2 regions of the Gluconobacter sp. P5E10 genome follow, and region 1 is predicted to be linked to the other one. Evidence: riboswitches for the same ligand, from Rfam matches in the RefSeq annotation. Region 1 holds a riboswitch; the other holds the start of a gene.
What was found. A riboswitch is a leader RNA that binds a small molecule or an ion and turns the genes downstream of it on or off. The one in region 1 is predicted to bind cobalamin.

Region 1 (10,443 bases):
GACAGGCCGATTCAGCTTTTCCGGACCAACAACTTCCTTGTACAGCGTTTCTCCCATGCCGTGCAGGCATTGAAATTCATAGGACTCAGTCGTGAAATTCGGTCCTGCCAAGGCGTGAATGCTGGCCAGTGTCTGCGCGTTATGCGTTGCAAACTGCGGGAAAATGGCGTCTGGAGCAGCCAGAAGCTTCTTGGCGCAGGCAATGTAGGAAATGTCGGTATGGATCTTCTGCGTGAAGAGCGGAAAATTCTCCATCCCATCGACCTGGGCACGTTTGATTTCACTATCCCAATAGGCACCCTTAACCAGCCGGACCATCAGGCGGTGATTTGTGCGACGGGCCAGATCAATCACCCAGTCGAGTACGAATGGTGCACGCTTCTGATAAGCCTGAACAACGAAGCCAATGCCCTTCCAGTCTTTCAGGGCTGGGTCGAAACAAAGCGTTTCCAGCAGGTCCAGAGAGAGCTCCAGCCGGTCCGTCTCTTCAGCGTCAATGTTGAAGCCGATGTCATAGTGACAGGCGAGGCGCGCAAGTGCTGTCAGGCGAGGGCCCAACTCGGCGAGAACGCGTTCCCTCTGGAGGCGACTATAGCGCGGATGAAGGGCAGACAGCTTGACTGAAATACCTGGGCCTTGATACGCGCCAGCGCCTGCTGATGCTTGGCCAATGGCGTGAATGGCTGTTTCATAATCACGGTAATACCGATCAGCGTCCGCCATGGTCGTGGCAGCTTCTCCCAGCATGTCGTAGGAGTAACGGAATCCCTTTGCGACAAGGGGCTTGCTGTTTTCGAGCGCGTTCGCGATGGTTTGGCCGGTTACAAACTGCTCACCCATCATGCGCATTGCCATATCGACGCCCTTGCGGATCACAGGCTCACCGCACCGTCCGATCAGGCGTTTGAGGCTTCCCGGCAGCGCTTTCGTCTCTTCCGTCGACAGGACCTTGCCTGAGACGACCAGTCCCCAGGTCGCTGCGTTTACGAACAGGGAAGACTTTCGACTGATGTGCTCATGCCACTGACCGTTCCCAATCTTGTCGCGAATGAGGGCGTCACGCGTGGGAAGGTCAGGGATACGAAGCAGGGCCTCCGCCAGGCACATCAGGGCGACACCTTCCTGAGAGGAGAGATCGTATTCCTGCACCAGATCCTGAACGATGCCGCTACTGCGGCCTTGACGAAGAGCTTCGACCAAACGCCTCGCTGTCTGACGGGCGAGGGCAGCCTGATCGTCCTCAAGGCGAGCCTCACGCGAAAGTTCCGTCACCCGCGGGGCTTCCGCTACACGGGTGTGGTCGGTGATGGCCTGACGGAGCGGAGACCGCGGCGGAACGATGGCTGCAAGGGACGCGAAAGGTGAGGTCATGAGGATACCGCTGTTCTGATGGTCTCTCACAGATATTGAAACGTTTGCGAAACAGGTGCTGGTATTTTAAGGGAGACGACGAATTAAATTCGGTTTATCGAATTTATGGAAAATTATATTTAGCAGGTGGTACGAAGTGGATGACATAGATCGCAGAATTCTGAGGTTTCTTCAGAAGGATGGCCGCATCACGAACATTGATTTGTCACGGCAGATTCATCTGAGCCCTGCCGCTACGCTGGAGCGCGTTAAAAAGCTGGAGCAAAGCGGGGTAATCCGCGGTTATATGGCCCGTCTTGACCCTGAAACCGTCAATCTTGGGCTGCTTGTTTTCATTCAGGTCACGCTGGATCGGACCAGTCCGGATATTTTTGAGGCCTTCTCCAAAGCACTTAAAACCATTCCTCAGGTCAGTGAGTGCTATATGGTTGCGGGCGGGTTCGACTATCTGGTGAAGGCGCGGGTCAAGGATATGACCGCGTATCGTAATTTTCTGGGGAAAACCCTGACCCGGCTCCCGGGAGTACGCCAGACGCACACTTACACCGTCATGGAAGAGGTCAAGGCCGATCCCGAATTGCCGATCTGACGGCTATCATTTTCCCAAGCGGACAGGATGACGGTATGAGGAACGTTACCTTACTCGTGTTCTAATAATGGAGACGCTCCGCCAGATGATGACGCGCCTTTTCCCGGTCTGGGCCATTCTGGTCTCGCTGGCAGCCATCGTGCTTCCCGCGCCGTTCCTGAAACTGTTGCCGGTCATCACACCGCTGCTCGCGTTCATCATGTTTACAATGGGTGTGTCTCTGACAGTGCAGGATTTTTCCCGCATTGCCCGGCGCCCTTATCCTGTTCTGGCGGGGGTAGGATTGCATTATCTCGTCATGCCTTTGGCGGCATGGGGGATTGCACATCTGCTCGGTATGCCTCCCGGTCTGGCGACAGGTATGGTTCTTGTGGGCTGTGTCTCTAGCGGCACAGCCTCCAATGTGATGATTTTTCTTTCCAAGGGAGATGTTGCGCTGTCCGTCAGTATTAGTGCGCTGTCTACTTTGGTGGGAATTTTTGCAACACCATTACTGACACGGCTGTATGTGTCTGCGGGTGTCTCTGTTGATAGCTGGGGGTTGTTCCGAAGCATCATTACCATGGTTGCGTTACCGGTTTTTGCCGGTGTGATCGTCAATACGCTGTGGCATCGGACCATCCAGCGGATTGAGAACGCCTTGCCGCCCGTGGCCATGGTGTCCATTTTGCTGATCATTGGTTGCGTCGTCGCTGGCGCCGGTCCCTCCTTGGCTCAAGCTGGCCCCCTTTTGATCCTGGGCGTTATTCTGCATAACGCGATTGGCTTATTGGGGGGATACTGGGGCGGCAGGCTTCTGGGCTTCGATGAGTCTGTCTGCCGAACGCTTGCGCTTGAAGTCGGGATGCAGAACTCGGCGCTCGCCGCAACGCTGGGCCGTCTTTACTTCTCACCCATTGCAGCGCTGCCAGGAGCAGTTTTTTCCGTCTGGCACAATGTGTCCGGCTCCGTTCTGGCGGCATACTGGGCGGCGCGGCCTCTCAGTAAGGGCACGTCACGGATCAAGGCGCCTTGAGATAATCCTGTATTCGCGGAACCATGAAATCAAGAAAGGCACGCACTCGCGGTGGGCTCTGATGTCCTGCAGGGAAGAGGGCATGAATGTCTTCTTCGTCCTGTATCGTGGCATCACTCAGAACTTCAACCAAGCGGCCAGTCTTCAGGTCTTCACGGACATGATACTCCCCAAGCCGTGCCAGCCCGACGCCTTGCAGGGCCATACGCCTTACCGTTTCACCATTATTCGCTAGAAGGGGACCGTGCACGCGGCGGTCAATCAGCCGCCCTTTTTCCTGAAACGGCCAGACAGGGGTTGTGCGCTGGAAGTTGAACCCAAGGCATTGATGGCTGTCTAAATCCGCAACGGTCTGAGGTGTTCCGTGGCGTTCAAGATAGTTGGGTGAGGCTACAATCCTGCGTGGTACAGCCCCCAAATGACGGACTGTAAGGCCTGAATCCTGCAGTCGGCCGACACGGAAGGCGACGTCTGTCCGGTCAAGGTAAAGGTCTGTTACGTCGTCGGAAAGTGAGAGATCAATCAGGATTTCTGGATAGGCATTCCAGAACGCGGGGAGGAATGGCTCCAGTCCAAGGGTGCCGAACGCAACGGATGCATTGACCCGGACCGTCCCTCTGGGCTGCATGGTTCCCGTTGTGAGGCTGCGTTCAATATCATCGAGATCAGCTATCAGGCTGACAGCGCGCGTATAATAGGTCTGTCCCTCCTCCGTTACGGAAAGGCGGCGGGTCGAGCGTTCGATCAGGCGGACACCCAGACGGGCTTCAATTCTGGCGATGAGCTTGCTGACGGTTGATGGCGTCATGACCAGCAGCCGGGCGGCTTCCGAGAAACTGCCGCTTTCGACTACCCGCAGAAAAACCTGCATTTCGCCAACGCGATTGTCCATCTCGATCTCATCTATGAACGGGTTGCAGGAACTTTGTTCAAAGCGCGCAAATTTTAAGGCGCGCATGATGTCAAGCGTGGATTGCCACCTGCTTGAACAAGGCCGCTGGAAATGTTCTTCGCTACGAAACGGATTAAGAAATTTCCAGAATATATCGTTTAAAATCAAAATTCAGGCGGCTCTTTCTCCGAGCCGCCTGAACCTGAAGTTTAGTGAGCCGAACGAACGTCGTTGCTCTTTTCACGGATGGCCCGGAACTCGGAGCCACCTTTCCACGTCGGCCAATCATGCGAGAAGGCCGCATTATATCCGACCTGGCGGACAACATCGACGTCCTGCGCCGCACCTCTGACGTCCCAGTCAGGGCTCCAGGCATCGCAGGCCTGATGATAGCAGGCCATATATGCCGTCAGCCATTTGCTGCCTGCGGCTGTTCCACCCTGAAGAAGATCGAACGGGCCAGCCATATCCATAACTGCGAGAACGGGCACGCCAGCGCGAGCGAAGGGCAGATGGTCCGCACGGTAGAAGGCTCCGCGCTCCGGCATGGCTTCCGGCTGGGTTGTACGGCCCTGCTTGAGAGCCGCGGCTGCGAAGTCGTCCTGCAGAGTGTCCTGTCCAGCGCCGATAATGAAGGCATTATGAGCTGGGCCTGCCATCTGAAGCACATCCATGGTCAGGTTAGCCGCAGTCTTGTCCAGGGGCGCCAGCGGATGGGCGACATACCAGCTCGATCCCAGAAGGCCACGCTCTTCCCCGGTCCAGGATGCAAAACTGACAGTCCGTTTTGGCTTTGGCCCGTTCTTGAAAGCCCGTGCGATTTCCAGAACGGCTGCAATACCAGAGCCGTCGTCAATCGCTCCGCGCCGAATAACGGTCTTGCCCGCGGCGTCGGTGCTTTTACCAAACGCATCCCAGTGCGCGCCGAACATTACGGTTTCGTCGGGATAATCCGTACCGGTGATCTTGCCGATGACGTTCTGGCTCTGGAGGTGATCGACCTTGACCGGCATGTCCACTGAAAGCGTCGTGTCATGAATGTTGACCGGATGGAAATCCGGCGAACGCGCCTGACGACGCAGACGGTTCAGATCCAGCCCGGCGCGCGCAAACAATGTTTTGGCTGCATTGCCTTCGATCCAGCCGATCATCGGTACGGACTTCAGGTCCTTATCGTCGTGAAGAATGTCATATTCTTCACCCTGAGGTGCGACGACGGTGCTCCAGGGATAGGACGCGCCCGGAGTATCATGAATGATCAGCGCTCCGGCTGCACCGCGACGGGCTGCTTCCTCGAACTTGTAGGTCCAGCGGCCGTAATACGTCATGGTCTTGCCACCAAAGCGCCCAGCAACAGGCTCCTCTGGTCCAGCATCGAAATCAGGATCATTCACCAGGAAGACCGCAATCTTGCCGTGTAGATCAACCTGCTTGAAGTCATTCCAGCGACGTTCCGGCGCCGTCACACCATAGCCCACGAAGACCAGAGGGACGTTTGACAGCTGAAGGCGCTCGATCGGCTGGAGCGTTGACATGACGATATCTGTCAGCTGATGAAGCGGCAGAGCAGCCTGACCCCGTGTCTTGATCGTCGCGATTGCTTTCGGATCAGGGCGGGTGCGGATCATGGGGACATTCTGCGTCCATCCGCCATTTTCGCCGCCAGGTTCCAGTCCAAGCTTCTGGTACTGATCAATCAGCCACTTGACCGTGACGGCCTCACCTGGGGTGCCAGGGGCGCGTCCTTCAAATGCGTCCGAAGCCAGAACCCGCATTGTCTCCGACATTCGAGCCGGGTCGATAGGGCCGGAGGCGCCTGCGTCAGACGCTGCATGGGCCCCGGAAACGCCGATTGCGAGCGGAGCTATCGCGAAAGCGGCAAGAGCGGTAGCCAATTTCAGGCGGTTTCGAAGGGAAGATTTGTGCATCATGTCCTCAGTCTTTGTCATAACGCGTGTCTGACGAGATGAGGCATACCTTACACATCGGATTGCTGATCAGGAAATGGCATAAAATCATCGGACTGGCTGGTTGACGGAAAACGCGTCGCACCCCCATCTACGATTAATGACCACTCTTACCATTCCGGTTCTCCTGTCCCGCCATCCTCCCGTTGAGGGGAGTGAAGGCCTTTGTTATGGGCGACAGGAGATGGAACTCAGAGCGGGGTGGGAGGCTCAGGCCGCTGGTCTGCTGACCCTTGCAAAGGGCGCCGGTTGTTCAGTCATCTACACGTCACCATCGGCCCGGTGTCTGTCTGTCGCGCGAAGACTTGAGGCACAGACCGGGTGGCCGCTGCGTTTGGATGACCGGTTACTGGAGCTAAATTTTGGCCAGTGGGAAGGGCTATCCTGGAATGTTGTGCCGCGTGTGGCTCTCGATAGCTGGGCCGAAGATCCTGAAGGGTTTTCTCCGCCGCGTGGTGAAAGTGGGCGAGCGCTACAGGAACGTGTGCAGTCTTTCTGGGCAGACCTCGTTCAGGCTGGAGAGGCCGCATTAGTCATTTCGCACGGCGGCCCACTTCGTCTCCTTGATGGGCTTGCCAAAGGAGAAAGGGCGAACCTGCTAGCACCTTCAATGCCGCAGGGCAGCAGCAGGCTCCATTACGTCATCGTTTGATCCACTGACGTCGGTCCGGGTTTCTTGTTTCCCATCCCATGCGCTCCAGTTCTGGCGTTTTGGCATGTGCTGCCGGATATCCGATGCAAAGATACGCGATAAGGTTCCATCCCGGCTCGGCATCGAGAAGGTCTGACACGTGCTCAGGCTCAAGAATGGAGACCCAGCCCAGCCCAACACCAGCCGCCGTTGCGGCCAGCCAGAACGTATGGATGGCCATCACAGCGGACCACGTCGTTGTTTCCGGCATGGTCGCACGTCCGAGACCATGTCCTTGATCCGGGAATGTTTCGCAGAAGACGGCGACATGATGCGGGGCATCATCTAATCCGGCCAGTTTGAGCGTCGCATAGGATGCTGCTTGTGCGCCTTCATATCCCTGAAGGGCTTCCCGGTTACAGGTTTCAAAGCTTTTCCGAACGGCTGCTTTTCGCTCCTGGTTTTCAACGAGCACGAAGCGCCAGGGCTCACTCAAACCAACGGAAGGCGCCAAAGTCGATGCATGCAGGAGATGATCCAGCACCGATGTGGGCAGAGGATCACGTTGGAAATGTCGCGCATCGCGACGCCATGTGAAAAGGCGCTCCAGATCTTTTCTGAAATCGTCTGAAAAGGCTGGTGCCGTCATGGTTTATCCGTTGCGTGCAAAAGGTTTGTCAGCGCCTGCCGTCAGGACACGGGATGCCAGAGGGCCGAAGAGCAGTCCGATCGTAGCCCATAGAACGATCTGCATCCCCAAGGCTGCCTCCCGGAATCGCCAGAGCACTGTTGCCGGGAAATCTGATGGAACTTCGTTGATATCAGGCATACCGGCTTGTCCGGCGGCCACCAGAATGATGAAGACTCCGAGGGAGGCTAGCACTCCGTTCCAATGACCCAGGCGCCCGATGAGTGGTCGGCTGACCATATAGGATGCCGCTGCCGCGCAAAGCGACAGAGCGATCATACCGAAATAGGCGCCGGTTCGTAGGCCGATGGTGGATGGAAGGCCAACGGCAGGGGGATTGGGAGCATATTTCAGGTCTGGCACCAGCACGAACACAACAAATGCTGCGGCTGCCAGAAGTGCAGATAAGGCTCGCGGCGAAAAGCGGCCTACGCGACCGTATGCAAAAGCAAAAATAGTCGCGAAGATGCCGCCGTAAGCCGCGCCATACATAACGGCAGCGGTGAGAAGCCCGAAAGACGCCTGTACGCCTCGGCTGATAATTTCCGGTTCAGGCGGCTCGCCAGCAGCGAGGTCTTTCGCGCTCTCGAATGCAATCGCAAGATTGACCTGCGGCTCTCCAAAAAAACGTGCAAACACGAACGCAAGCAATGCGGCAGCAATCCCGGCAATCATGCCGCGGCTCAAAAGACGACCTGTCATGAAACTATGCTGCGTTTAGTGGCAGGGGAAACCGAGAAGATGGCGCCCATCATGAACAAATTCATGAACTGCGTGCCCTGAAATCAAAGACGTCGCACCTTGTTCTGCACCAACAAAATAAAGCAGCATAAGGCTGAGCACGACCGTAAAGGCAGCCCATGGAAGGAGCGTGCGGATCGGCAGCGCAACCGGTGCGGCGATGCTGGCGGGCAGGTGGGACGGGGAAAGGCTCTGGCTCATAATAGGCTCCGCTGGAAAAGCGCGTTCTGCGGTTGAAAATTGGTAAAGGAGGTCTGGCTTCGCAACGTGATTTCACGAGCATTACAGTGGCGCGACCGCACCGGATTTGCACCGGCTTCTCCCTGCTTTCGCTAACAGGAAGGATGTAACCTTTCATGCGGGAGTGTCAACTTTTCCATGCTGAGGCCAGCACTGTCAGGAGAACGCACTCAGCGAGACTGGCCGTTGCTCCGAGTACGTCTCCGGTATAGCCGCCAAGCATTTTTCGGGCTACGGCGCGAACTCCAAGCATCGTGCACAGGGCGGCAAGAATAGTCTGGAAGCCCAGTTGTGCGGGGAGGCAAATTACCGTCATGCAAAAGCCGGAAAACAAGGCGCCCAGCAACTGATCCCGTGTCAGATTGGACAGCTGTTTTGCCAGCCCGTTGTCACGAGCAGGCTTGGTGAGGAACGCCAGGAGAGGGAGTACTGCGCGGGATAGCGCTCCCGTTGCAGCCATTGCCGGCAAGATCATTGAAGGAGGCAGCGCTGCTAACGTCGTAACGCGGCCGATTAAGCTGATGCCCAAAGCTAACCCCCCATAGCTGCCGATACGACTATCGCGCATGATGGTCAGGCGCTTCTCAGGAGTATGGCCACCACCACATCCGTCCGCCATATCCGCCAGTCCGTCTTCGTGCAGGCCTCCGGTTAAGAGAACTTGTAGGCCGACGCTCCAGGCTGCCGCTACCAGAGGGGGAACACTCAAGGCACTCAGCAGCAAGAACACTGATGCGCTGAGAATACCGATAAGCGCGCCAACCAGGGGCCAGCACCAGACAGACCGCGCCAGAGACCAGTCCTGTCCGCTGACGCGCAGCCATCCCAAGGGAAGGCGGGTCAGCAGGCCCGCACCACAGGCAATGTCTTCTCGAATGGTGCGCCAAAGCCTCATTGAATGGAGACGTCTGATTGGGAAACAGCAGCCTCAGCGAACGTCGCCATACCGTTGTGGCAGGCCAATGCCGCTCTGAGGACGGGAATGGCAACGGCAGACCCAGATCCCTCTCCAAGGCGCAAGCCTAGGTCCAGTATTGGTTTCAGCCTGAGGGCATCTGCCAGCTTTCGGTGACCAGCCTCAGCGGAACAATGCGAGAGCTGTGTGTGGTCGAGTGCTGAGGCAGTCAGTTTGATCAATGGCAGCACGGCTGCGGTACAGACGAAGCCGTCAAGCAGAACCGGGATACGATGGTGTCTGGCGGCCAGAACACTTCCCAGTATGGCGGCCAGTTCGTAACCACCCAGACAACGTGCGGCATGCAAGGGGTCGTTAAGTGACGCCGCGTGCAGACACAGGGCCTCATCAATAACAGAAGCCTTGAGGTTGACGCCCGCCTGATCGAGACCCGTTCCACGTCCTGCCCAGTCCGCGCCTGTGCCCCCCAGAAGCGCTGCGCAAAGTGCGGCGGAGGGGGTTGTGTTGCCAATACCCATTTCGCCTGGGCAAAACAGATCCAGCGCGGGGGATACGGCGGTGTATCCGACCGAGACCGCATCAAGGAATTCGTCTTCGCCCATAGCTGGGGTCGCGGTAAAATCTGCTGTGGCCATTAGATTTCGGACGGGCACAACAGTAAGGTTCGCACCAGCATTCCGGGCAAGCTGATTGATTGCTGCGCCGCCACGCTGGAAATTCGACACCATTTGGGCCGTAACATCCGAAGGCCACGGAGATACCCCCCGGCGGACCACACCATGATTTCCTGCAAAAATCGTTATCTGAACGTGTTCTAGCGTTGGTTTCTGATGGCCTTGCCATTCACCGAGCCAAATGGACAGCTCTTCCAACCGCCCGAGGCTGCCGGGAGGTTTGGTCAGAGTTGCGTCTCGCTCCGCTATCAGGGCGGCGACTTTTGGGTCGGGGTCTGGAAGTGACAGGCAGGCAGTGCGAAGTTCTGCCATGCTGGCGAAAGGGGGCTGACAGGACGAGGGCATGATGTGCGGTGGCATGACAGGTCTTTTGTGCTGTTATCAGGGACCATGCAAGAAGAAGGCGCAGGAGACATTGTGGCACAGACCATCACGCAAACAGGACTACCGGATGTGTCACTGGTCCTCGGGGGCGCCAGGTCAGGAAAAAGCGGGATCGCTGAGGCACTCATCACTGCCCTTCCGGCCCCTTGGGTTTACCTCGCGACCGGTCGGGCTTTTGATGAAGAAATGCAGGCCAGGATAGATTTGCACCGTACCACCCGTGGGAACAAAGGCTGGCGTACAGTTGAAGAGCCGTTTGATATCGCTGGTGTTTTACAGGTCGAGCAGGGTGCGCCGGTTCTGGTTGATTGCCTGACTTTGTGGCTGACAAATCT
Region 2 (10,443 bases), on a different contig from region 1:
ATGGGAAGCCTGCTCCCGTCATTGATGGTCTGACGGGCGATCAGCGCGTGTTCATGGGGTGGGCACAGGTCTGGCGTGAGAAGGTTCGTCCGGATACGGAGAAGCAGATGGTCGTCATTGATCCGCACTCGCCGCCGAAAGCTCGCGTAAACATCCCGATGCACAACGTCGATCTCTGGTATAAGGCCTGGAATGTACAGCCGGGTGACAAGCTCTATCTGACCCCGGATCAGCGCGTCAAAATCTGGTAATTGCGTATGATGGGGTGGAAAACCACCCCATCTACTCGCTGGTTTACGGACGCATATAATGGGCTGCCGCAACCATGTTGATGAGTGCAGCTTTCGTCTCCGGCCATTTGCGGGTTTTCAGTCCGCAATCCGGATTGACCCAGAGGGCATCCGGGCTGATGGTTTTGCTGGCAGCCCGAAGCAGGTCCACCATTTCCTCAACAGACGGCACGCGCGGGGAATGGATATCGTAAACGCCCGGCCCGATTTCCGCAGGGTAGCGATAAGCTGCGAACGCATCGAGTAGTTCCATGCGGGAGCGGGCGGTTTCAATCGAAATCACATCCGCATCCATTGCGCCAATGGCGGCAATGATATCGTTGAATTCCGAGTAGCACATATGGGTATGGATCTGCGTGGCGTCCTGCACACCTGAGGCTGAAATACGGAAACTTTCTACGGCCCAGTCCAGATAGGATTGCCAGTCTGCGCGACGGAGCGGCAGGCCTTCACGCAAGGCGGCTTCGTCAATCTGGATAATGCCGCATCCAGCTTTTTCCAGATCACACACTTCATCCCGGATCGCGAAAGCGATCTGTCGGCACGTTTCCGAACGCGGTTGATCGTCTCGCACGAAAGACCAGTTCAGGATCGTGACAGGTCCCGTCAGCATACCTTTCATCGGGCGGCTGGTGATGGACTGGGCATATTCCCACCATTCAACCGTCATGGCTTTTGGGCGTGACACATCTCCGAAAATGATGGGGGGCCGGACATAGCGAGACCCGTAGGACTGCACCCAGGCGTGCTTCGTGAACGCAAAGCCGGAAAGCTGCTCCCCGAAATATTGCACCATGTCATTGCGCTCGAACTCGCCATGCACCAGCACATCAAGATCAATTTCTTCCTGCCAGCGGATAGTCCGGGCGGTTTCTTCCCGCAGGAAGACTTCGTAAGCCTCAGAAGAGAGCTCTCCTCGTGCATGATCCGCACGGGCTTTGCGGACTTCAGGTGTCTGGGGGAAGGAACCGATTGTCGTCGTCGGATACAAAGGCAGCTTGAGTTTGGCCTGTTGCAACGGACGGCGCGCGGGGAAGGGTGAATGGCGCTGGGCGAGAGCTGGATTGCGATCCGCAGAGCGTGCCTGAACGGCAGGATCGTTGATTTTTACAGAAGAGCGGCGCGTCCGAAGAGCCGCAGCGTTTTCGGCCAGAGTTGCTTGCACGACGTCCCGGCCTTCATTCAGGGCGCGCGCCAGTGTGTGCAACTCCTCGATTTTCTGAACGGCGAATGCGAGCCACGATTTCACATCTGCGTCCAGATCTGTCTCCCGTTCCAGATCAATGGGTGTGTGGAGGAGAGAGCAGGACGGAGCAAGGATCAGGTCACGCTGGCGCGCCAGCGGTTCAAGATGGTCCAGAAGCGCGTTCAGGTCGGCCTTCCAGATATTCCGCCCATCCACTACGCCCAGAGATAGCAACAGGTCAGGTCGTGCTTTTTCCAGAATGGATGCAAGCTGGTCGGGAGCGCGGACAAGATCCACATGCAGGCCGTGAACTGGCAGGCTTAGGGCGATGTCCTGATTGTCTCCGAGCACACCGAAATACGTCGCGAGCATCAGTTTCAGGTCTGGAACAGCTGCTGTCAAAATATTGTAGGTCGTTTTGAAAGCTGTAGCAGCATTTCCCGGCAGATCCAGAACAAGACACGGCTCGTCAATCTGAACCCAATCTGCGCCTTCTGCTCGGAGGGCGTTTAGAACCCGTTCATAAACGGGCAGCAAGGTAGGGAGCAGATCAAGGCAATCAAACGCCGGGCCGTCACATTTTCCCAGAAGCAGGAAACTGACAGGGCCGAGCAGAACAGGGCGTGTCTCAATCCCAAGCGCCTTGGCTTCACGATATTCATCCACCACTTTTGTGGAGGCGAGGCGGAACGTCTGGTCTGCTGTGAATTGCGGAACAAGGTAATGGTAGTTCGTGTCAAACCACTTGGTCATTTCGGCGGCAGGGACATCCTGAGGGGTGTCATGAGCATGCCCGCAGCCACACTCTTCGGATGTCGTTTGGGAGCCGCGCGCCATGGCGAAGTAGGTTCCCAAGTCCACCTTGCCCTGCACGTTGCCGTAAATGGCAGGAACAGCACCGACCATTGCGGATGTATCCAGCACATGATCGTAAAGCGAAAAATCGTTGGAAGGGATGATCTCTGCGCCGAGGTCTTTCTGGCGCTGCCAGGCTGACGCCCGAAGGGAAGCGGCTGTGGAAAGCAGATCATCGGCGGAAGAATTCCCCGCCCAGTACTGTTCAAGAGCGGTTTTCAGTTCACGGCGGGTGCCGATACGCGGAAAGCCCAGAGTTGCGACGCGGACGGTCATGAAAGCCTCGACAGGTTCGTGGCAGTGCGCTCGCAGGGCATGCAGGATCGTTCACGCCCCGAACAGGAAATGTGCGGCGTGGAGACATGCGTGACCCGTCCGGAACGCCCCGCCGGAGGATGTTATGTGCCGTGGCAGGTCTCCTGGCTTACGGGTCTTCGCGCTGATTCCGCCTTCCCGGACTTTCATCCAGTGGCCTGTATGGAATCGGCACTCGCCGCTGACAGTTGCGGGGGCAGCGCCGGCTTTGCATCGGCTTCCCTCTTAGCCACGCCGGATGCGTGAACATCCGACATGGAACCATGACAAGCCTTATGACTGCCGCATGTTCTGAAAAAGAGTCAATAGCTCTTGCTCATATAAAGAACTCCTTATATGTAAATCCGTATGGAACAGGCCCTCATCATTTTCCAGGCACTGGCAGACATGACCCGTCTGCGGATTCTGGCCCTTCTGCGCGAGATGGAACTGTCCATCGGCGAGGTGGCGCAGGTGCTTGGGCAAAGTCAGCCCCGCGTGTCACGGCATGTGAAGATCCTGGCAGATGCGGGATTGATTGAGCGCCGCAAGGAAGGAAGTTGGGTCTTTTTGACTTTGGGCGTTCCGGATCTTCTAGAGCCTGTCTTTATGGCGTTGGATCGATGGACTGCGCGGGAACCGGCGGAAATCCGTGCGGATCGTATTCGCTTGCAGGCCATTCGAGATGTTCGTGCGCTCGCGGCGGAAGACTGGTTTGAAACCCACGCGGCAGAATGGGACGCATTGCGTTCCTTGCATGTGTCCGAACAGGAGGTCGAAGCAGCGATCGTAAAGACGCTCTCAGCATCTCCGGTCGGCCGCCTTGTGGATATAGGCACTGGAACCGGTCGTATGATGGAATTGCTGGGAAGCGGCGCCCAGACAGTCATCGGGTTTGATCGCAGTCCCTCCATGCTGCGATTGGCGCGGACCAAGCTGGCGGAAGCTGGTCTGGAGCAGGCTGATCTGCGGCAGGGGGACTTTCAGGCCCTTCCGTTGCCGGAGCATTCAGCCGATGTCGCCGTCATGCATCAGGTTCTGCACTATGCACAGCATCCGGCTGCTGTAATTGCGGAAGCCGCGCGGATTCTGGATGCCAACGGTCGATTGCTGATTATCGATTTTGCTTCCCATAATCGGGAAGAACTTCGCACACGGGATGCGCATGTTCGGCTTGGATTTACCGACGCGCAGATGGCGACGTGGTTTCGCGCTGCCGGTCTGGTTCCCGCAGAACCAGTGGCTCTTGAAGGCGAGCTGACTGTGAAACTCTGGCTCGGCCAACGCCCCAACTAAGCTGAATTATTGAATAAGGAGCTGGCGTGATGCCCGCACAGAAAGGGCCTCTGCCCGCAATTTCGTTCGAGTTTTTCCCTGCAAAGTCGGAAAAGGCAGCCGCCACGCTGCTGGAAAACGCAAAAACGCTAGCTGCTTTTGGTCCGCAGTTTATGTCCGTGACGTATGGGGCAGGTGGGTCAACACGGGACCGCACCCTGGCCACGCTGAAAGACATGGTTCGGGAAACTGGCGCGCCAACGGCTGGGCATCTGACCTGCGTGGGGGCCTCCAAAGAAGACGTCAATGCCGTGGCGCAGGCGTACTGGGACGCTGGTGTGAAGCACATTGTGGCCCTGCGTGGTGATCCGCCGCCGTCAGCCGGGGGCGTCTATGAGCCTCACCCGGAAGGCTACGCGGGGGCTGTGGATCTGGTGCACGGATTGAAGGAGATTGCACCGTTCGAAATCTCCGTTGCGGCATATCCGGAAACGCATCCTGCCGCGCTTAGCCCGCAGTCGGATCTGGAGCATCTGCGCGCGAAGATTGATGCGGGTGCGGACCGGGCTTTGACGCAGTTCTTCTTCGAAGCAGACACATTTCTACGCTTCCGGGACCGTGCTGTGGCCATTGGAATCGAGCGGCCGATCGTGCCGGGTATTCTTCCGGTTGGAAGTGCTGCGCAGGCCTGGAAGTTTGCCGATATGTGTGGTGCAAACGTGCCGAAGTGGATGCGCGACCTGTTTGAGGGGCTGGATGAAACGCCCCAGGCACGGGCGTTTGTCGCGGCTACGATTGCAGACCGGCTTTGTCAGACACTGAAAGCTGAAGGGGTGAAGCAATTCCATTTCTATACGTTGAATCATGCAGATACAGCATCAGCCCTTTGCCGCCTTCTTGGGCGACGTCCGATCTGAATCGGAGAGGGCTGGATTTCCTGCGCAAACGGGGTGACAAAAGGGAATGACAAGATTCCCGATCGTTCTTCTCGACTACGATGGTACTCTGGCGGAAACGCAGCCGGCCATTCTTCGCAGCCTGAAGGAAGCCTTTGAAGCCAGTGGCTACAAGGGCCCTTCATCAGACGCCCTGAAGCATCAGCTGTCAAAGGGTGGGACGCTTCAGACGCTGTTTCAGGCGATCATTCCCGACAGTGATGTTGATGATGCGCAGGCTTTTGTTCGTCACTATCGGGCGTATTACCCTAAAGCCGATCAGGAAGAGACCGTTCTGTTTGACGGGGTGAAGTCAGTGCTCGACGACCTTAAGGCTGACGGGGCAACGCTGGTCATCCTCAGCAACAAGCATGCTCCGACTGTTCATGCCAGTATCGAGCGCTTCGGCCTTGGTGGGTGGATCAGTAATGTGATTGCGTCCGAACCAGACTACCCGCACAAGCCGGATCCCCGGGTCATGACAGACCGTGTGCAGCCGTTGTTTCCGGAAGTTCCTGCATCGGATTTTCTAATGGTTGGTGACACAGCGGCAGATCTTGGATTTGCCCGCAATAGTGGCATTGCATCCTGCTGGGCGAGTTATGGGCACGGGTCTGCAACGCAGTGCATTGACCTGAAGCCGGATTTCCAGATCGACAGTATTGCCGGGCTTCTGAACGTCGCCCGCTAATACAGTGTGGTTCAGCCCTTGGGGGCTGGACCAATGCTGCCGCGAGCGACGAGTTCTGTTTCCAGAATGACGTTCTTGTTCTGGCGGCCGTCCTGCTGGGTCAGGAGACGGACTGCCTCCATGCCTTTGCGCTCATGAGGCTGGCGAATTGTGCTGAGGTCCGACAGGGCAGCGGCAGGAATGTCATCAAATCCAAAAATCGACACGTCTTCAGGAATGCTGAGACCCGCCGCACGGATTGTTTGCATGGCGCCAATTGCAACGCGGTCACTCATTGCCAGAATTGCTGTCGGTGCATTCTGCCGGTTTAGCAAGAAGCGCGCGCCTTCAGCACCGGACTCTTCAGAGTTGATCGGAATTTCCCAAGCCGGCACGTTTTCGGGGGCAATGCCTGCTTCCTGAAGGGCTGTTAGGTACCCCTCAAGACGCATGGCAATCGTGCTGTGTGCAATATTGGCGCGACGCTTGGCCGTCAGGATGCCGAAATAGTCGTCATGGGCTGTTTTGAGAGACAGGATACCGAAGCGACGGTGTCCTAGCTCAAGCAGGGTCTTTGCAGCGTTGTAGGCGGCTCCACGGTCATCAATGCCGACATATGGCACGTTGTCCAAACGAGGCTGATCCACCACAACGAGCGGAACGTTCCGCTGCTGCGCCATCAAAACGCACCGGCTATCGGGGGCCACGGAATAAAGGATGTACCCGTCGACCGCAGCATTACCGAGCGAAACAGGTGTGTTCATGTTGCGGAGGCTGCTGCCTGCTGAAATCAGGGCCAGATCCGTTTCCATTTCGTCGCAGCTTTTCGCGACGCCGTTCAGGACGGCGAGAACGGCAGGATCAGAAAATGCGTATGGGAGATCTTCACTGAAGAGAAAGCCCAGTGCCCCGGAATGCCCGGTTGCAAGCTGTTTCGCTGCTGGATCAGGGCCTGTATATCCAAGCTCCTGGGCCGCTGCGAAGATCTTTTCCCTCAGCGCAGCCGAGAGTTGGCCCGGCCGGATATAGGCATTCGAGACTGTCGTATGGGACACCCCGACCTGTGCCGCTACATCCTTGAGCGTAACCTTGCGACGACCGTACTGACGGGTTGTTTTCATATGTTATCCAATAATGAAAACGCTGCCTTCGTGCAATCCTGACGGAAGAACGCGAAGGCACCTAATGTGCAGGTGCCTCAGGTAAATGCTGGTCTGAACGTCGTCTGCCCATCTTCACGATTACGACAAGAGGGTAAACGTCTCAGTTTTTTGGCTTTGTTGTCGCAGTATTTTTCTGCGGAGCTGGTTCAAACATCGCCCGGCATTTTGGGCTGAGCTGATCCATCTTCTTTTTCATACAGGCTGTAATCTTGGCTTCGTTAGGAATGGCAAACGTGCACAGGCGGATGGCGTCACCTTGGCAGGCCTGTTTCTGCTCGTCGCGTGTCGCGGCTGACGCCGTGCCAGACAGGGCGGCAAAACCGGTCAGGCAGGCCAGAAGCATCAGATAGCGGGTCATGGACCTTCTCCTTTTTCCATCTAAAAGCGTTTGAAAAGCAGCACAGTTTCCGTTGGCTCGCACGGTGAAACAGGGTGCGGTGCAAGCCGGGTTCTGATCATCGGGAGAGCGGACGGACGATGCGCGCAAACCTTGCGCCTTCCAGGGAGGAGCGTTGGGCACCTGGTTTGCGTGAAGGGGCTGTAGCCGTCGGTGAGACTGCCAGTCCGTCAGAGCGGAGTGTCATGATGAGCATTCTGGCGCGAGCGGCGTCGGGCGTATCAGCCATGCAGTAGCTGATGGCGCGGGACTCTCGCTGAGACTCAATCAGTCCACTGCGGCGGAGTGTGCCGAGATGCTGGCTCAGTGTTGGTTGGCCAATGCCCGTCATGGTCTCGATTTCACTGACAGCATGTGAGCCATCGAGCAGGGCCGACAGGATCATGAGGCGTTGAGGCTGAGCGAGCAGGCGCAGCCATTCGGCAAGATTTCGGCTTTCTTCGAGGGCGAGAAGAGTCATGGGCGCGGCTTCTTCGGCTGAAGGAACCAGTTCGGACCTGCTTTCTGAACTGCTTCCTGGGTCTGAAGAGGGGGGGCAATAGCGGCCTGTCCAGGCTGCCAGCCTTCCGGTGTCAGCACGTTGGAGCGATCTACTTCCTGCAAGGCGGAAAGCATACGCTGCAACTCGGCCACTGACCGGCCAACGCTGGCAGGATAGCTCAGGATGGCGCGAATAATCCCCGTCGGATCAATGAAAAAGACGGACCGTACCGTGGCGCTGTCCTGTGCTTCCAGATCCATCATTCCGTAGGCGCGGGCGACCTCCATGGAGGGGTCTTCAACGATCGGGAAAGGAATGCGGACATTGAAGCGTTCTTCAATGGCCGTAATCCATGCCAGGTGAGCGGGAAGACTGTCTGCGGAAAGCCCAAGGAGCACGCAGTTCCGTTCGCGGAAAAAGGTCTCCATTTTGGCAAAGGCAATGAACTCGCTCGTGCAAACGGGTGTGAAGTCCGCCGGGTGTGCGAACAGCATGACCCACCGCCCTCTCAGCGAACTCAGTACGAATTCACCGTGGGTTGTGCGTGCCGTAAAATCGGGGGCCTCGTCGCCTATGCGAAGGGGGAAAAAGGCGGAGTCTTCAGTGAGTGGGCCTGTCATGATGCTGTATCCAGCCTGTCCGGGTCTTGACTGTTGATAGTTTATTACTTTATTAAACACATAATTGTTTTCTTGGAAATGTGTAACTCCAGAGGTGAAAACGCCATGCCTGATGCTGCCATTGACGCTGCAACTGCCCAGATTGGACGTGTGCAGAGTGGTGAGGTTCCATCCCCTGTAGTTTGTACGTTCTTTGATGAAGCGACAAATACAGCCAGTCACGTTGTTCACTGCCCGATTACCAAACGCGCTGCGATCCTCGATAGCGTGTTGGACTATGATGCCGCTGCGGGTCGGACATCCAATGGCTCTGCGCAGGCGATTGTAGAGTATGTGCGCCGGGAAGGGTTGTCTGTTGACTGGCAGCTGGAAACCCATGCGCATGCCGACCATCTGTCTGCAGCGCCCTGGCTTCAGGAGCAGCTCGGCGGAAAACTGGGAATTGGCGCGAACATCGTGCGCGTCCAGAATGTATTTGGAAAAATCTTTAACGCGGGTACGCGTTTTGCGCGGGACGGATCGCAGTTCGATCATCTTTTCCAGGATGGTGAGACATTTTCCATTGGCGATCTGCCAGTCACGGTCTTGCATGTGCCAGGCCATACGCCAGCAGACATGGCGTTCGTGATCGGAAACTGCGCCTTTGTGGGCGATACGATCTTCATGCCAGACTTCGGGACCGCACGCGCCGATTTTCCCGGCGGGGATGCCCGTCAGCTTTTCCAATCCATCCGTCGGCTTCTATCCCTTCCGGAAGAAACGCGCCTCTTTCTTTGCCATGACTATAAAGCGCCGGACCGCGAGGACTACGCATGGCTGACCACTGTGGCTCTGGAACGTGCCCATAATATTCACGTTCATGATGGTGTGAGCGAGGACGATTTCGTGGCGATGCGCACAACGCGTGACGCCACTCTGGCGATGCCGAAGCTTCTGATGCCGTCAGTGCAGGTCAATATGCGTGGCGGTCATATGCCAGAACCAGAGGCTGACGGCATCAGCTACATCAAGATACCCGTCAATCGCCTCTGAGCCGGTTGACCGATTCAGATATTTTTGTCGGAGAGCACGTCATGCCAACCACGTCTTTAACGGATCGCTACGCTGTTTCCCCTCAGGTCACGCCGCAGGATGTTGCGGATCTTAAGGCCGAAGGTTTTCGGAGCATCGTTTCGTTTCGCCCCGATGGTGAAGCGCCGGATCAGCCGGATGCGGCGGCTGTAGAAGCGGCTGCAAAGGCAGAAGGGCTGGCGTTTATCGCAATTCCTGTGAAGGCGGGAACGGTGCCAAGCGATGCTCAGGTGTTGCAGGCCAGAGAGGCACTGGCGTCTCTTCCGGCTCCGGTTGTTGGTTATTGTCGGTCAGGAACACGGGCTGCCCAGATCTGGGCTCTCGCAGAAGCTGGTACGCGTCCTGCTGCGGAAATTCTCGCAGATGCCGCGCGTGCCGGTATTGATCTGGGTGGGTTGAAGTCGCGCCTGGATGCTGTGCCAGCTCCGACCATGGCTGCACGTGAAGGCGCGCGGCATTTTCAGGTGCTGGTTATCGGCGGCGGTGCGGGTGGCCTTTCCGCCTCCGCCAGTCTGCTCAAGCGCAATTCTGCTCTGGCTTTGGGAATTGTTGAACCCTCAGAAGAGCATTTCTATCAGCCGGGTTGGACCCTCGTAGGGGGCGGCGTTTTCAAGGCATCCCAGACACGTCGTCGGGAACAGGACCTGATTCCCAAGGGTGCTGTCTGGCTGAAAACGTCCGTTGAACTTTTCCGCCCCGAAGCGCGTGAGGTTGTCCTGAAGGATGGCACGGTTCTGTCCTATGATGCGCTGATTGTAGCGACAGGCATCTCCCTGAACTGGGACGCTATCCCTGGCCTGAGCGAAACGCTGGGCAAGAACGGGGTGACGTCCAACTATCGCTTTGATCTGGCGCCTTACACGTGGCAACTGGTTGAGAAGCTCAAGAGCGGCAAGGCTATTTTTACGCAGCCGCCTATGCCTATCAAATGCGCCGGTGCTCCACAAAAAGCCATGTATCTGGCCAGTGACGCCTGGCGTCGTCGGGGCGTTCTGAAAAATATTTCCGTCGAATTCAACACGGCCACGCCGGGTCTGTTTGGGGTGAAAGAGTTTGTTCCCCCTTTGATGGATTATGTGCGGGATTACGGTATCGCCCTCCATCTGGGATCAAAGCTGGTTGAGGTAAATGGTCCTGCCAGAACTGCTGTTTTTGAGCGGAAGACGGACGCAGGCGTGGAGCGTGTGGAGAGCACGTTTGACATGC

Region 2: another riboswitch for cobalamin. It lies ahead of metE (5-methyltetrahydropteroyltriglutamate--homocysteine S-methyltransferase); the one in region 1 lies ahead of KP707_RS10135 (CbtB-domain containing protein).

Annotation. Positions count from the first base shown of each region.
Region 1 is NZ_JACRVZ010000004.1:305,793-316,235, reverse strand. It holds gene putA (bifunctional proline dehydrogenase/L-glutamate gamma-semialdehyde dehydrogenase PutA) at 1-1,371, opposite strand, end outside; gene KP707_RS10170 (Lrp/AsnC ligand binding domain-containing protein) at 1,508-1,960, shown strand; gene KP707_RS10165 (bile acid:sodium symporter family protein) at 2,046-2,975, shown strand; gene KP707_RS10160 (LysR family transcriptional regulator) at 2,962-3,867, opposite strand; gene KP707_RS10155 (M20/M25/M40 family metallo-hydrolase) at 4,077-5,795, opposite strand; gene KP707_RS10150 (histidine phosphatase family protein) at 5,935-6,486, shown strand; gene bluB (5,6-dimethylbenzimidazole synthase) at 6,476-7,114, opposite strand; gene KP707_RS10140 (CbtA family protein) at 7,118-7,855, opposite strand; gene KP707_RS10135 (CbtB-domain containing protein) at 7,871-8,095, opposite strand; cobalamin riboswitch at 8,124-8,265, opposite strand; gene cobS (adenosylcobinamide-GDP ribazoletransferase) at 8,262-9,029, opposite strand; gene cobT (nicotinate-nucleotide--dimethylbenzimidazole phosphoribosyltransferase) at 9,026-10,069, opposite strand; gene cobU (bifunctional adenosylcobinamide kinase/adenosylcobinamide-phosphate guanylyltransferase) at 10,115-10,443, shown strand, end outside.
Region 2 is NZ_JACRVZ010000001.1:173,706-184,148, forward strand. It holds gene KP707_RS00685 (M13 family metallopeptidase) at 1-251, shown strand, start outside; gene metE (5-methyltetrahydropteroyltriglutamate--homocysteine S-methyltransferase) at 295-2,607, opposite strand; cobalamin riboswitch at 2,723-2,927, opposite strand; gene KP707_RS00695 (metalloregulator ArsR/SmtB family transcription factor) at 2,995-3,921, shown strand; gene metF (methylenetetrahydrofolate reductase [NAD(P)H]) at 3,951-4,817, shown strand; gene KP707_RS00705 (HAD family hydrolase) at 4,864-5,526, shown strand; gene KP707_RS00710 (LacI family DNA-binding transcriptional regulator) at 5,538-6,626, opposite strand; gene KP707_RS00715 (hypothetical protein) at 6,769-7,026, opposite strand; gene KP707_RS00720 (helix-turn-helix transcriptional regulator) at 7,124-7,525, opposite strand; gene KP707_RS00725 (peroxiredoxin) at 7,522-8,166, opposite strand; gene KP707_RS00730 (MBL fold metallo-hydrolase) at 8,272-9,198, shown strand; gene KP707_RS00735 (bifunctional protein tyrosine phosphatase family protein/NAD(P)/FAD-dependent oxidoreductase) at 9,240-10,443, shown strand, end outside.